DNA from 3 places in the Lysinibacillus sp. G01H genome. Region 1 is predicted to be linked to each of the others. Evidence: a T-box and tRNA genes for the amino acid it is inferred to sense, from the RefSeq annotation. Region 1 holds a T-box; the other regions hold tRNA genes.
What was found. The T-box of region 1 lies ahead of ileS (isoleucine--tRNA ligase). A T-box ahead of a tRNA ligase gene usually reads a tRNA of that ligase, here a tRNA-Ile.
Positions count from the first base shown of each region.

Region 1 (4,343 bases):
CGAGGTTGGGCAAAAATCTGTAGATGAATTAGTGCAAAAACATAGTAATGGTACATGGTTCCCTCTAGTGGATGTTCCGCAAACACTTTCAGTTGGTGATCGAGTAGAAGTACAGTATAGACAGTCGATTGGGAACGATGACACTCAGCCATTCCTTGATTATAAGGATATCGTAGAGATGAAAATAGTAAAGGAATTTCACTAACAAGAAGCTAGACATTTAATGATTTTAGAATGTCTAGCCTTTTCTTTAGATTTGGATTCATATACAATAGTTGTAATATTTTTCTAAAATAGAGGTGTTGATTTGGTATTTGCTATATTAGATAATGCGACAGCGTTTTTCCTAAGCTTACCTCTTCTACTGATTTATTTAAAAAGTATGTCACAGGAAGAATCCTTTTGGCGTTGGTCAATGCCCTTATGGCTGTTGAATTACTTTTGCATTCGATATTTTGTCTCGGATGGAGAAATTTTTTGGGTTGTCCTCTTTTGGCAGCTACTATTTTTATGGCCAATTAGTCTAGCAATCTATATCTATTTATACAACAAGGAAAAGAAGTGGGCATTTTATATAGGCTTAAAGAAAAAGCATGTTGTGATTGTGGCAACATTGATGCTGCTATTTGGGAGCTCACTCGTTTATTCACTTTATCAGGCAAATCAGCAGGTGATTGCGTTCCATCAGCAAGTAATGCAGGAGCTTGAGGATAGTTCAGATCGACAGCTTTATTTGATGCACAATACAATGAAGCCTACGACGCTTCTTGAAGTAGCGGATGATATAGCTGATGTGCGAAAGGGGCAGGCGAATGCATTTACCTTTCCTTGGCGCAGTAAGGTGATTGTACACCAAGATAATTGGCAAAAGGAATTTACATATGTCCGTTTTAATGAGAGCTGGAAGTTAGATGGGATATACCGAGAGAGTGAGTATCAAAATAAATAAGCAAAGGGGAGTCAAAGAGTTGATACAAGATGTACTGAAGGAAGAAAAATTAAAGGATCGATTAAAGGCATTGAAAAAGGGGCAAGCAATAATGGAGCTAGAAAATCAAGAGCAGCTTGTGCATTCCATGTTAGCACATATCGGTTCTATTGATAGTGAGCTACGAGATACTTATATTTATGGCAGCTTTTATGAATGGATTTTAGAAAAAAACTTGCTAGACCATCGTTGCTTAACGGAGTTATGGGATTATAGCTTAAACCATTTAATAGTTAAGGGGATTGGAGAAAAGGAATCAGATTGGGTCTTTACTCGCTCCTTTACATCATTATTAGTAGCGCTTATTTTAGCAAGAGATCTACAGGATAATTTTTTGCCCAAGGCTAGCATAGAGGACTGTCAAACAAAGTTACTAAGCTATGTATCATCTGAAAAGGATGTAAGAGGCTATGTGCCTGGCAAGGGATGGGCACATAGCGTGGCGCATGTTTCAGATGCTATCGATGAACTAGTGAAAAATCCAAAATCATTGAAAACAGCCTATCCGGATATGTTACATGCATTATGGTCCATCTATTTACAACCGGATTACATTTTTATCCATGATGAGGATGACCGACTATTAGTGCCTATATTCGCGATGTTGGAGCAGGGGCTGGAACAAAATGAAGTCATCCATATAGTGCAGCAAATGCCATTAACCTTAGCCTCAATGAAGGAACATCTGAGTGAAGAACAATACAGAATAGTGCTATTCAATAGTAAAACATTGCTGAAGAGCTTTTTGATTCAAACCATTCAACAGCCACAATATGCTGATCTCCATCAAAGTATTGCCACTTGTCTCAACGAAATTTTTTAAGATTGTCCATTGTTGACAGACAATTGGTAATTTGCTAAGATGAAGGACAATAAAAGCATACAAATTCGTTGATGAGAAAGAGTAGTGTTTCACTTTGTTCTACAGAGAGCCGACATTTGGTGGAAGTCGGTGTGCAGGTGTTACATGAAAATCCTCTCTGAGAAGATTAGCTGAATGGAGTAAGCTAATCCGGGTGTCTACCGTTAAAAAGAACACGTATGATTGTACGTTGCTGAGTGCTATTGGCCATCGTGTCAATAGAATTAGGGTGGTATTCGCGGTTAACCCCGTCCCTTTTTCCTTGGGACGGGGTTTTTTGTATGCCTTTTATACAAATTCGCTTGTATAGGAGGAACTAATATGCAGAAAGAACAAAAGAAAGAAACAACGGTTGAACGAGAAACAAGGATTCGTACATTATGGGCGCAAGAAGGGACCTTTGCCAAATCCGTAAGTAATCGCGCTGGACAGCAGCCCTTTGTATTTTATGAGGGACCCCCAACAGCAAATGGGTTACCACATGTCGGCCATGCCTTTGGTAGAACCATAAAAGATGTGGTGGCACGTTACAAAACAATGCAGGGCTATTTAGTTGAACGAAAAGCAGGTTGGGATACACATGGGTTGCCTGTGGAATTAGGGGTAGAAAAGGCATTAGGGATCTCAGGAAAGCAGGAGATTGAGAACTACGGGGTGGAGCAATTTATTCAAGCATGTAAGAAGAGCGTTTTTACCTATGAGCAAAAATGGCGTACCTTTACAGAGCAGCTTGGCTACTGGCTTGACATGGATGAACCTTACCTAACTTTAAGTAATGACTATATTGAAACTGTATGGCATATTTTAAGCCACGTTCACAAGGAAAAACTGTTATACAAAGGACATCGCGTCTCACCTTATTGCCCTAGCTGCCAAACTTCCTTAAGCTCTCATGAGGTGGCACAGGGCTATAAGGATGTCAAGGATTTATCCGTCACTGCAATGTTTAAGCTAGAGGATCGAGACGAATATATCTTAGGCTGGACAACGACGCCTTGGACATTACCAGCCAATGTAGCCTTGGCTATGAATCCTGCTCTTCGATATGTCCGTGTAAGGCATGCAAACAGCATCTATATACTAGCCAAATCGTTGGTATCAAAGGTTTTTTCAGAGCCTGTAGAAATATTAAGTGAGCATGACGGACAGGAGTTTGCAGGTGTTTCCTATCGATCGCCATTTTCCTATGTAACCGTCCATAAAGGACATATCGTTGTCATGGCAGATTATGTGACAGAGCATAGTGGAACAGGAATTGTACACATAGCACCTGCTTATGGAGAGGACGATTATAAAACGGTGCAGGAACATGGCTTGTCCTTTGTCAATGTAGTTGATCTTAAAGGTTGTTATACAGAAGCGGTACCTGAGCTTGTTGGACGTTTTGTGAAGGACTGTGATGTCGACATCATTAAAATGCTTGCAGCAAAAGAGCTTTTATTTGCTAAAGAAAAATATGAGCATAGCTATCCACATTGCTGGCGCTGTGATTCACCATTATTGTACTATGCAACAGATAGCTGGTTTATCAAAATGTCGGCATTAAAAGAGCAGCTTTTACAAAATAATCAGCAGGTGACATGGTACCCTAGCCATATTAAGGATGGACGATTTGGCAACTTCCTAGAAAACTTAGTGGATTGGAATATTAGTCGTAATCGTTATTGGGGGACACCACTCAATGTGTGGATCTGTCAGGATTGCAATCATGAGGAGGCACCTAACAGTGTTGCAGCACTACAACAATTAGCCAAAGGAGCTGTCAATGAACAATTAGAGCTCCATAAGCCATTTATAGATGACATTGTCTGTACCTGTCCTGTTTGCCAAGGCGACATGAAACGTACGCCTGAAGTTATCGATGTTTGGTTTGACAGTGGCTCGATGCCATTTGCCCAACAGCATTATCCATTTGAAGATGTAGCGAACTTTCATCATCAGTTTCCAGCAGATGTGGTCATTGAGGGAATCGACCAAACGCGAGGATTTTTCTATAGCTTATTAGCAGTATCGACCTTGTTTACAGGAAAACCACCTTATAAAAATGTGCTATCGTTAGGGCATGTACTCGATGAGCATGGACAGAAGATGTCCAAAAGTAAAGGCAATGCATTAGAGCCTGTTGAGTTAATCGAGGAGTATGGAGCAGATGCTCTACGTTGGGCATTTTTAGTTGATAGCTCCCCATGGAATCCAAAGCGTTTTTCAAAGAAAGTTGTCTTAGATGCGAAATCTAAGCTGGTAGATACACTCGACAATACGTTTAGATTTTATGATATGTATGCCCAGATCGATGGTTTTACGTATGATGCTACAAATACAGGTACACGTTCACAGCTAGATCATTGGATATTGTCCCGCTTACATCACACTATCCAGCTTGTCACAACCTCCATGGATGATTATCAATTTACACAGGCTACACGGGAAATTGGTCAATTGGTGGAGGAATTAAGCAACGGGTATATTCGTCGTTCGCGTGCTAGATTTTGG
Region 1 is NZ_CP118397.1:2,447,749-2,452,091, reverse strand. It holds gene PSR12_RS12390 (DUF3221 domain-containing protein) at 1-205, shown strand, start outside; gene PSR12_RS12385 (hypothetical protein) at 308-949, shown strand; gene PSR12_RS12380 (DUF2785 domain-containing protein) at 969-1,811, shown strand; T-box leader at 1,871-2,109, shown strand; gene ileS (isoleucine--tRNA ligase) at 2,172-4,343, shown strand, end outside.

Region 2 (4,343 bases), 2.3 Mb from region 1:
CAATCCACAGCTTCGGTGAATCGTTTAGCCCCGATACATTTTCGGCGCAGCGTCACTCGACCAGTGAGCTATTACGCACTCTTTAAATGATGGCTGCTTCTAAGCCAACATCCTGGTTGTCTGTGCAACGCCACATCCTTTTCCACTTAACGATTACTTTGGGACCTTAGCTGGTGGTCTGGGCTGTTTCCCTTTTGACTACGGATCTTATCACTCGCAGTCTGACTCCCGTGTATAAATATCTGGCATTCGGAGTTTGTCTGAATTCGGTAAACCGGGATGGCCCCCTAGTCCAAACAGTGCTCTACCTCCAGTATTCTCATCACGAGGCTAGCCCTAAAGCTATTTCGGAGAGAACCAGCTATCTCCAAGTTCGATTGGAATTTCTCCGCTACCCACACCTCATCCCCGCACTTTTCAACGTGCGTGGGTTCGGGCCTCCAGTAAGTGTTACCTCACCTTCACCCTGGACATGGGTAGATCACCTGGTTTCGGGTCTACGACCACGTACTATTTCGCCCTATTCAGACTCGCTTTCGCTGCGGCTCCGCCTTCTAAAGCTTAACCTCGCACGTAATCGTAACTCGCCGGTTCATTCTACAAAAGGCACGCTATCACCCATTAACGGGCTCTAACTACTTGTAGGCACACGGTTTCAGGATCTCTTTCACTCCCCTTCCGGGGTGCTTTTCACCTTTCCCTCACGGTACTGGTTCACTATCGGTCACTAGGTAGTATTTAGCCTTGGGAGATGGTCCTCCCGGATTCCGACGGAATTTCACGTGTTCCGCCGTACTCAGGATCCACTCAGGAGAGAACGAACTTTCGACTACAGGGCTTTTACCTGCTCTGGCGGACCTTTCCAAGTCGCTTCATCTAACTCGCTCTTTTGTAACTCCGTATTGAGTGTCCTACAACCCCAAGAGGCAAGCCTCTTGGTTTGGGCTCTTCCCGTTTCGCTCGCCGCTACTCAGGGAATCGATTTTTCTTTCTCTTCCTCCAGGTACTTAGATGTTTCAGTTCCCTGGGTCTGCCTTCAAGACGCTATGTATTCACGTCAAGATACTACGCGATTAAACGTAGTGGGTTCCCCCATTCGGAAATCTCCGGATCAAAGCTCACTTACAGCTCCCCGAAGCATATCGGTGTTAGTGCCGTCCTTCTTCGGCTCCTAGTGCCAAGGCATTCGCCGTGCGCCCTTAATAACTTAACCAAGTTATTAAGCCTATAAAAAACTTAAAAAATAAATGTGTTTGTTACAATTTCAATGTCGTTTTATCCAGTTTTCAAAGAACAAAAAAATGGTGGAGCCTAGCGGGATCGAACCGCTGACCTCCTGCGTGCAAGGCAGGCGCTCTCCCAGCTGAGCTAAGGCCCCAAGAGGTATATATGGTGGGCCTAAATGGACTCGAACCATCGACCTCACGCTTATCAGGCGTGCGCTCTAACCAGCTGAGCTATAGGCCCTCTTGGAAGTTTTATTAAATTTCATAAACCTTCAAAACTGAACGCAAAACGTAATCGTACAAACCCAAGGTTTGTATTCCGAAATAATCCTTAGAAAGGAGGTGATCCAGCCGCACCTTCCGATACGGCTACCTTGTTACGACTTCACCCCAATCATCTATCCCACCTTCGGCGGCTGGCTCCAAAAGGTTACCTCACCGACTTCGGGTGTTACAAACTCTCGTGGTGTGACGGGCGGTGTGTACAAGGCCCGGGAACGTATTCACCGCGGCATGCTGATCCGCGATTACTAGCGATTCCGGCTTCATGTAGGCGAGTTGCAGCCTACAATCCGAACTGAGAACGACTTTATCGGATTAGCTCCCTCTCGCGAGTTGGCAACCGTTTGTATCGTCCATTGTAGCACGTGTGTAGCCCAGGTCATAAGGGGCATGATGATTTGACGTCATCCCCACCTTCCTCCGGTTTGTCACCGGCAGTCACCTTAGAGTGCCCAACTAAATGATGGCAACTAAGATCAAGGGTTGCGCTCGTTGCGGGACTTAACCCAACATCTCACGACACGAGCTGACGACAACCATGCACCACCTGTCACCGTTGCCCCCGAAGGGGAAACTATATCTCTACAGTGGTCAACGGGATGTCAAGACCTGGTAAGGTTCTTCGCGTTGCTTCGAATTAAACCACATGCTCCACCGCTTGTGCGGGCCCCCGTCAATTCCTTTGAGTTTCAGTCTTGCGACCGTACTCCCCAGGCGGAGTGCTTAATGCGTTAGCTGCAGCACTAAGGGGCGGAAACCCCCTAACACTTAGCACTCATCGTTTACGGCGTGGACTACCAGGGTATCTAATCCTGTTTGCTCCCCACGCTTTCGCGCCTCAGCGTCAGTTACAGACCAGAAAGTCGCCTTCGCCACTGGTGTTCCTCCAAATCTCTACGCATTTCACCGCTACACTTGGAATTCCACTTTCCTCTTCTGCACTCAAGTCCCCCAGTTTCCAATGACCCTCCACGGTTGAGCCGTGGGCTTTCACATCAGACTTAAAGGACCGCCTGCGCGCGCTTTACGCCCAATAATTCCGGACAACGCTTGCCACCTACGTATTACCGCGGCTGCTGGCACGTAGTTAGCCGTGGCTTTCTAATAAGGTACCGTCAAGGTACAGCCAGTTACTACTGTACTTGTTCTTCCCTTACAACAGAGTTTTACGATCCGAAAACCTTCTTCACTCACGCGGCGTTGCTCCATCAGGCTTTCGCCCATTGTGGAAGATTCCCTACTGCTGCCTCCCGTAGGAGTCTGGGCCGTGTCTCAGTCCCAGTGTGGCCGATCACCCTCTCAGGTCGGCTACGCATCGTCGCCTTGGTGAGCCGTTACCTCACCAACTAGCTAATGCGCCGCGGGCCCATCCTATAGCGACAGCCGAAACCGTCTTTCAGTCCTTCACCATGAAGTAAAGGAGATTATTCGGTATTAGCCCCGGTTTCCCGGAGTTATCCCAAACTATAGGGTAGGTTGCCCACGTGTTACTCACCCGTCCGCCGCTAACGTCAAAGGAGCAAGCTCCTTTTCTGTTCGCTCGACTTGCATGTATTAGGCACGCCGCCAGCGTTCGTCCTGAGCCAGGATCAAACTCTCCATAAAAGAAATTTGATTAGCTCAAATTGTTTTGCTGGCATCATGTTTGATGTCCAAAATTGTGTTTCGTTCGCTAGTAAAACTAGCTACTTAAAACTTTATTGATTACGTTTTGCTTGTTCAGTTTTCAAGGTTCATGTATTTGAATTGGTGGAGCCTAGCGGGATCGAACCGCTGACCTCCTGCGTGCAAGGCAGGCGCTCTCCCAGCTGAGCTAAGGCCCCGTTTTTTTATTTTTAGGAAATGGTCGGGAAGACAGGATTCGAACCTGCGACCCCTTGGTCCCAAACCAAGTGCTCTACCAAGCTGAGCTACTTCCCGTTGTTATTATGGCGCGCCCGACAGGAGTCGAACCCATAACCTTCTGATCCGTAGTCAGACGCTCTATCCAATTGAGCTACGGGCGCATTTAAAATGGTGCCGAGGACCGGAATCGAACCGGTACGGTAGTCACCTACCGCAGGATTTTAAGTCCTGTGCGTCTGCCAGTTCCGCCACCCCGGCACATTTGGAGCGGAAGACGAGGTTCGAACTCGCGACCCCCACCTTGGCAAGGTGGTGTTCTACCACTGAACTACTTCCGCATGTGCATAAGCTTTTTTTATCTGGCAATGAAAATAATGGTGCGGGTGAAGGGAGTCGAACCCCCACGCCTTGCGGCGCTAGATCCTAAGTCTAGTGCGTCTGCCAATTCCGCCACACCCGCTTATTATTATTTGAAAATGGTGAGCCATGAAGGACTCGAACCTTCGACCCTCTGATTAAAAGTCAGATGCTCTACCAACTGAGCTAATGGCTCGAAAAATGGTGCCGGCTATAGGAATCGAACCCACGACCTACTGATTACAAGTCAGTTGCTCTACCTGCTGAGCTAAACCGGCATATGGTGGAGGATGACGGGCTCGAACCGCCGACCCTCTGCTTGTAAGGCAGATGCTCTCCCAGCTGAGCTAATCCTCCTGGGTATTATGCCTAGCGATGTCCTACTCTCACAGGGGGAAGCCCCCAACTACCATCGGCGCTAAAGAGCTTAACTTCCGTGTTCGGTATGGGAACGGGTGTGACCTCTTTGCCATCATCACTAGACTTATTAAAAGACAAGATTTATTATACCATATTTCAGTATAAATACAAGCTTTTTTTAAAACTTACTTGTTCTTTCAAAACTGGATAAACGGTGCATTGAATGCTTCAAACTTTTTTGGTTAAGTCCTCGATCGATTAGTATTCGTCAGC
Region 2 is NZ_CP118397.1:118,402-122,744, reverse strand. It holds rRNA gene PSR12_RS00630 (23S ribosomal RNA) at 1-1,213, opposite strand, end outside; tRNA gene PSR12_RS00625 (tRNA-Ala) at 1,303-1,378, opposite strand; tRNA gene PSR12_RS00620 (tRNA-Ile) at 1,391-1,467, opposite strand; rRNA gene PSR12_RS00615 (16S ribosomal RNA) at 1,562-3,113, opposite strand; tRNA gene PSR12_RS00610 (tRNA-Ala) at 3,256-3,331, opposite strand; tRNA gene PSR12_RS00605 (tRNA-Pro) at 3,352-3,428, opposite strand; tRNA gene PSR12_RS00600 (tRNA-Arg) at 3,438-3,514, opposite strand; tRNA gene PSR12_RS00595 (tRNA-Leu) at 3,523-3,611, opposite strand; tRNA gene PSR12_RS00590 (tRNA-Gly) at 3,617-3,691, opposite strand; tRNA gene PSR12_RS00585 (tRNA-Leu) at 3,729-3,813, opposite strand; tRNA gene PSR12_RS00580 (tRNA-Lys) at 3,831-3,906, opposite strand; tRNA gene PSR12_RS00575 (tRNA-Thr) at 3,913-3,988, opposite strand; tRNA gene PSR12_RS00570 (tRNA-Val) at 3,992-4,067, opposite strand; rRNA gene rrf (5S ribosomal RNA) at 4,078-4,193, opposite strand; rRNA gene PSR12_RS00560 (23S ribosomal RNA) at 4,309-4,343, opposite strand, start outside.
Region 2: it has a tRNA-Ile gene. The T-box ahead of ileS (isoleucine--tRNA ligase) is inferred to sense a tRNA for this amino acid. The anticodon was not compared.

Region 3 (4,343 bases), 1.1 Mb from region 1:
TGTCCAGCAATCAAGAGAGGTTGTAGCCCAAGCCCTAGGTGTAACTAGTGATGGTGTAATTTTTACGGGTAGTGGAACAGAGGGAAATCTCATAGCCATCTTGTCGTTAGCACTAGCCTCAAAAAAAGGAAAACACATTATTTCTTCTCAAGCTGAGCATACGTCAGTGCATGCAGCTTTGAATACACTTGAGAAAAAGGGCTTTACTGTAACAAAATTACCTTTGCAGAAGGATGGTTGTGTTGATCTGGGACAATTGCAACAAGCAATCCGAGAAGAGACTGCTTTGATTACCATTCAACATGTCAATTCTGAAATTGGTTCAATCCAGCCTGTAGAGAAAATCGTAAAGATGGCAAGAAAATCAAATATTTTCTGTCACGTTGATTGTGTACAATCATTTGGTAAACTAGCTATACCAAAGGGGGCCGATGCTATTACCATCTCGGCTCATAAAATAGGTGGGCCAAAGGGCTGCGGTGCTATATATATGAACCCTGCAATCAGAGTACCTGCATTAACACCAGGTGTGACACACGAGAGGGGTCTTAGAGGGGGAACATTAGATACTCCTGCAATCGTGGCCTTTGCCGCGGCAATTGAAAACTATCAATATGAGTTGCAACATTATGAAACGTTAAGAGATTATTTTGAAAATAATTTACCTGAAACATGTCAGCTCGTTGAATGTAAACAGCAACTACCTAATATTTGTGGGGTAATGATGGAGAAAGTAGAGGGGCAATATGTTCTTTTAAAGTTAAATGAGGCGGGAATCTGTATCTCTACTGGTAGTGCATGTGATATTCATAGTGAATCGGGAACAAAGGCTATTCTATCTATGGGGTTCTCTTTGGAAGCGGCACGCCAATTTTTTAGAATATCTTTTGGTCCTTCTACTACACTTGAGGATATTGTAAAATTAAAAATAGAGCTTTCAAATATTTAATGAAAAGAAGAGTGAAGGATTATCTATATTCTTCACTTGTATTGAAATAGATTATAAGCTAAGAATATCGGCAAATAAAATAATTGTTTTCTTTTGAACCAACAATTGCTATAATATTTTGCAGGGCAATATTTTCTCTTACTTAACAAAAATAACTTTAAAAAGTAATAATTTCTTTTTTTTATAAAAAAGTATTGCACAATGTTAGAAAACGTTATACAATAATTCTTGTCTTGAAGGACAGGTAAACAACTTCAAAACAAGATACATAACAAAGTCTAGTGATGATGGCAAAGAGGTCACACCCGTTCCCATACCGAACACGGAAGTTAAGCTCTTTAGCGCCGATGGTAGTTGGGGGCTTCCCCCTGTGAGAGTAGGACGTCGCTAGGCATAATACCCAGGAGGATTAGCTCAGCTGGGAGAGCATCTGCCTTACAAGCAGAGGGTCGGCGGTTCGAGCCCGTCATCCTCCACCATATGCCGGTTTAGCTCAGCAGGTAGAGCAACTGACTTGTAATCAGTAGGTCGTGGGTTCGATTCCTATAGCCGGCACCATTTTTTCGAGCCATTAGCTCAGTTGGTAGAGCATCTGACTTTTAATCAGAGGGTCGAAGGTTCGAGTCCTTCATGGCTCACCATTTTTAAATAATAATAAGCGGGTGTGGCGGAATTGGCAGACGCACTAGACTTAGGATCTAGCGCCGCAAGGCGTGGGGGTTCGACTCCCTTCACCCGCACCATTATTTTCATTGCCAGATAAAAAAACTTATGCACATGCGGAAGTAGTTCAGTGGTAGAACACCACCTTGCCAAGGTGGGGGTCGCGAGTTCGAACCTCGTCTTCCGCTCCAAATGTGCCGGGGTGGCGGAACTGGCAGACGCACAGGACTTAAAATCCTGCGGTAGGTGACTACCGTACCGGTTCGATTCCGGTCCTCGGCACCATTTTAAATGCGCCCGTAGCTCAATTGGATAGAGCGTCTGACTACGGATCAGAAGGTTATGGGTTCGACTCCTGTCGGGCGCGCCAAAAGAACAACGGGAAGTAGCTCAGCTTGGTAGAGCACTTGGTTTGGGACCAAGGGGTCGCAGGTTCGAATCCTGTCTTCCCGACCATTTCCAAAAAAATTATGGGGCCTTAGCTCAGCTGGGAGAGCGCCTGCCTTGCACGCAGGAGGTCAGCGGTTCGATCCCGCTAGGCTCCACCATAAGTAAATTAACCAGTATAAAGATCCTGGCGGCGTAGCTCAGCTGGCTAGAGCGTACGGTTCATACCCGTAAGGTCGGGGGTTCGATCCCCTCTGCCGCCATCTTAAAGGACCTTTAGCTCAGTTGGTTAGAGCAGACGGCTCATAACCGTCCGGTCGCAGGTTCGAGTCCTGCAAGGTCCACCATTTATATATTGTAACGGAGGTATACCCAAGTCTGGCTGAAGGGATCGGTCTTGAAAACCGACAGGCGGGTAACACCGCGCGGGGGTTCGAATCCCTCTACCTCCTCCAGTTTTAAATTTTTATAAATGGTGCTTTAAAAACTCGAAACAGCATAAAATTATCGCGGGGTGGAGCAGTGGTAGCTCGTCGGGCTCATAACCCGAAGGTCGTTGGTTCAAATCCAGCCCCCGCAACCAAAAGGTCCCGTGGTGTAGCGGTTAACATGCCTGCCTGTCACGCAGGAGATCGCCGGTTCGATCCCGGTCGGGACCGCCATTTTTAAAATAAAAGTCATGAGAAGCAAAAGAGTGAGTAAGCTTAGCATGGACGAAATGGGTCAGTAGCTCAGTTGGTAGAGCATTAGATTGAAGCTCTAAGTGTCGGCGGTTCGATTCCGTCCTGACCCACCATTTATGCGGGTGTAGTTTAATGGTAAAACCTCAGCCTTCCAAGCTGATGTCGTGGGTTCGATTCCCATCACCCGCTCCAAGGGCCTATAGCTCAGCTGGTTAGAGCGCACGCCTGATAAGCGTGAGGTCGATGGTTCGAGTCCATTTAGGCCCACCATTATTCCGAAGTAGCTCAGTTGGTAGTAGCACCTGACTGTTAATCAGGTTGTCGCAGGTTCGAGTCCTGCCTTCGGAGCCATTTTTATTTTGGGGAAGTACTCAAGAGGCTGAAGAGGCGCCCCTGCTAAGGGTGTAGGTCGGGTAACCGGCGCGAGGGTTCAAATCCCTCCTTCTCCGCCATGGGCCCGTTGGTCAAGTGGTTAAGACACCGCCCTTTCACGGCGGTAACACGGGTTCGAATCCCGTACGGGTCATACTAAGTGCAGTAGATGAATTTACATCTACTGCACTTTTTAATTTATTAGATACTTAGATTAATAACATAGCTATATTAAATGAAAGCCTACACAGATTAATCATTCTGTGTAGGCTTATTTTTTCAAATTAACGATTAAATTTTTCGTCCTTTTCCATATGGGATGCAAAGAGGTGTACCAAAGATTGGATCTGTCGTCATTTGGCAATCAAGGTCAAACACATGACTAACTAAATCAGTTGTCATAATTTCTTCTGGTTTCCCTTGACGATAGACACCACGGTCACGCACTGTAATAATATGATCGGCATAGCGACAAGCAAGATTAATATCATGTAATACCATAATGATAGTTCGCTTTTGCTGTTGGTTCAATTCGTACAGTAAATCTAAAACGTCTATTTGATGAGTTAAATCTAAGTATGTCGTAGGCTCGTCTAAAAGAATGATATCTGTATCTTGAGCAAGCGTCATAGCTATCCACGCACGTTGACGTTGTCCTCCTGATAGCTCATCTACTGGTCTATCTTGTAAATGCTCAGTACCTGTAGCTTTTAAAGCATTTAAAACGATTTCTTCATCCTTTTCAGTCCACTGTTGTCGCCAACTTTGGTAAGGATAGCGACCTTGTTTCACAAGTTGTAGGACAGTTAATCCTTCTGGTGCAACAGGAGATTGGGGAAGAATAGAGAGGTTTTTAGCCACTTGTTTTGTTGATAATTTAAAAATATCCTCACCATCTAATAAAACGGAGCCTTTTTTAGGTTTTAATAATCGAGCAATGGAGCGTAAGAGTGTGGATTTAATTTAATTATTGGCAATAAATTACGACAAGAAAAAGATTATGCGAAACTTAGCAAAATTGCTCCAACAGTGTTTTCTGAAACATTACGTGGCGACTGGAAAGAGAATTTTAAATTATTCGCTAAAGCAGTAAATCAAGAAACAAAAGGTGAAGAAGTACTAAAAGCTTACGAAGATAAGTTACAAGCACTGAAAGAAGAGCTTGGAGAACAAACCAACCAAGAAGTTTCATTTGTACGCTTTATGGCCGATAAATCTCGTATCTATTACACAGATTCATTCTCAGGTGTGATTTTTGATGCTTTAGGATTTAAACGTGTTGCAGCGCA
Region 3 is NZ_CP118397.1:3,538,280-3,542,622, reverse strand. It holds gene PSR12_RS17990 (cysteine desulfurase family protein) at 1-949, shown strand, start outside; rRNA gene rrf (5S ribosomal RNA) at 1,227-1,342, shown strand; tRNA gene PSR12_RS17980 (tRNA-Val) at 1,353-1,428, shown strand; tRNA gene PSR12_RS17975 (tRNA-Thr) at 1,432-1,507, shown strand; tRNA gene PSR12_RS17970 (tRNA-Lys) at 1,515-1,590, shown strand; tRNA gene PSR12_RS17965 (tRNA-Leu) at 1,608-1,692, shown strand; tRNA gene PSR12_RS17960 (tRNA-Gly) at 1,729-1,803, shown strand; tRNA gene PSR12_RS17955 (tRNA-Leu) at 1,809-1,897, shown strand; tRNA gene PSR12_RS17950 (tRNA-Arg) at 1,906-1,982, shown strand; tRNA gene PSR12_RS17945 (tRNA-Pro) at 1,992-2,068, shown strand; tRNA gene PSR12_RS17940 (tRNA-Ala) at 2,085-2,160, shown strand; tRNA gene PSR12_RS17935 (tRNA-Met) at 2,189-2,262, shown strand; tRNA gene PSR12_RS17930 (tRNA-Ile) at 2,270-2,346, shown strand; tRNA gene PSR12_RS17925 (tRNA-Ser) at 2,362-2,454, shown strand; tRNA gene PSR12_RS17920 (tRNA-Met) at 2,508-2,582, shown strand; tRNA gene PSR12_RS17915 (tRNA-Asp) at 2,586-2,661, shown strand; tRNA gene PSR12_RS17910 (tRNA-Phe) at 2,720-2,795, shown strand; tRNA gene PSR12_RS17905 (tRNA-Gly) at 2,801-2,874, shown strand; tRNA gene PSR12_RS17900 (tRNA-Ile) at 2,876-2,952, shown strand; tRNA gene PSR12_RS17895 (tRNA-Asn) at 2,957-3,033, shown strand; tRNA gene PSR12_RS17890 (tRNA-Ser) at 3,044-3,134, shown strand; tRNA gene PSR12_RS17885 (tRNA-Glu) at 3,137-3,208, shown strand; partial or broken gene PSR12_RS17880 (ABC transporter ATP-binding protein) at 3,346-4,014, opposite strand; partial or broken gene PSR12_RS17875 (ABC transporter substrate-binding protein) at 4,015-4,343, shown strand, end outside.
Region 3: it has a tRNA-Ile gene. The T-box ahead of ileS (isoleucine--tRNA ligase) is inferred to sense a tRNA for this amino acid. The anticodon was not compared.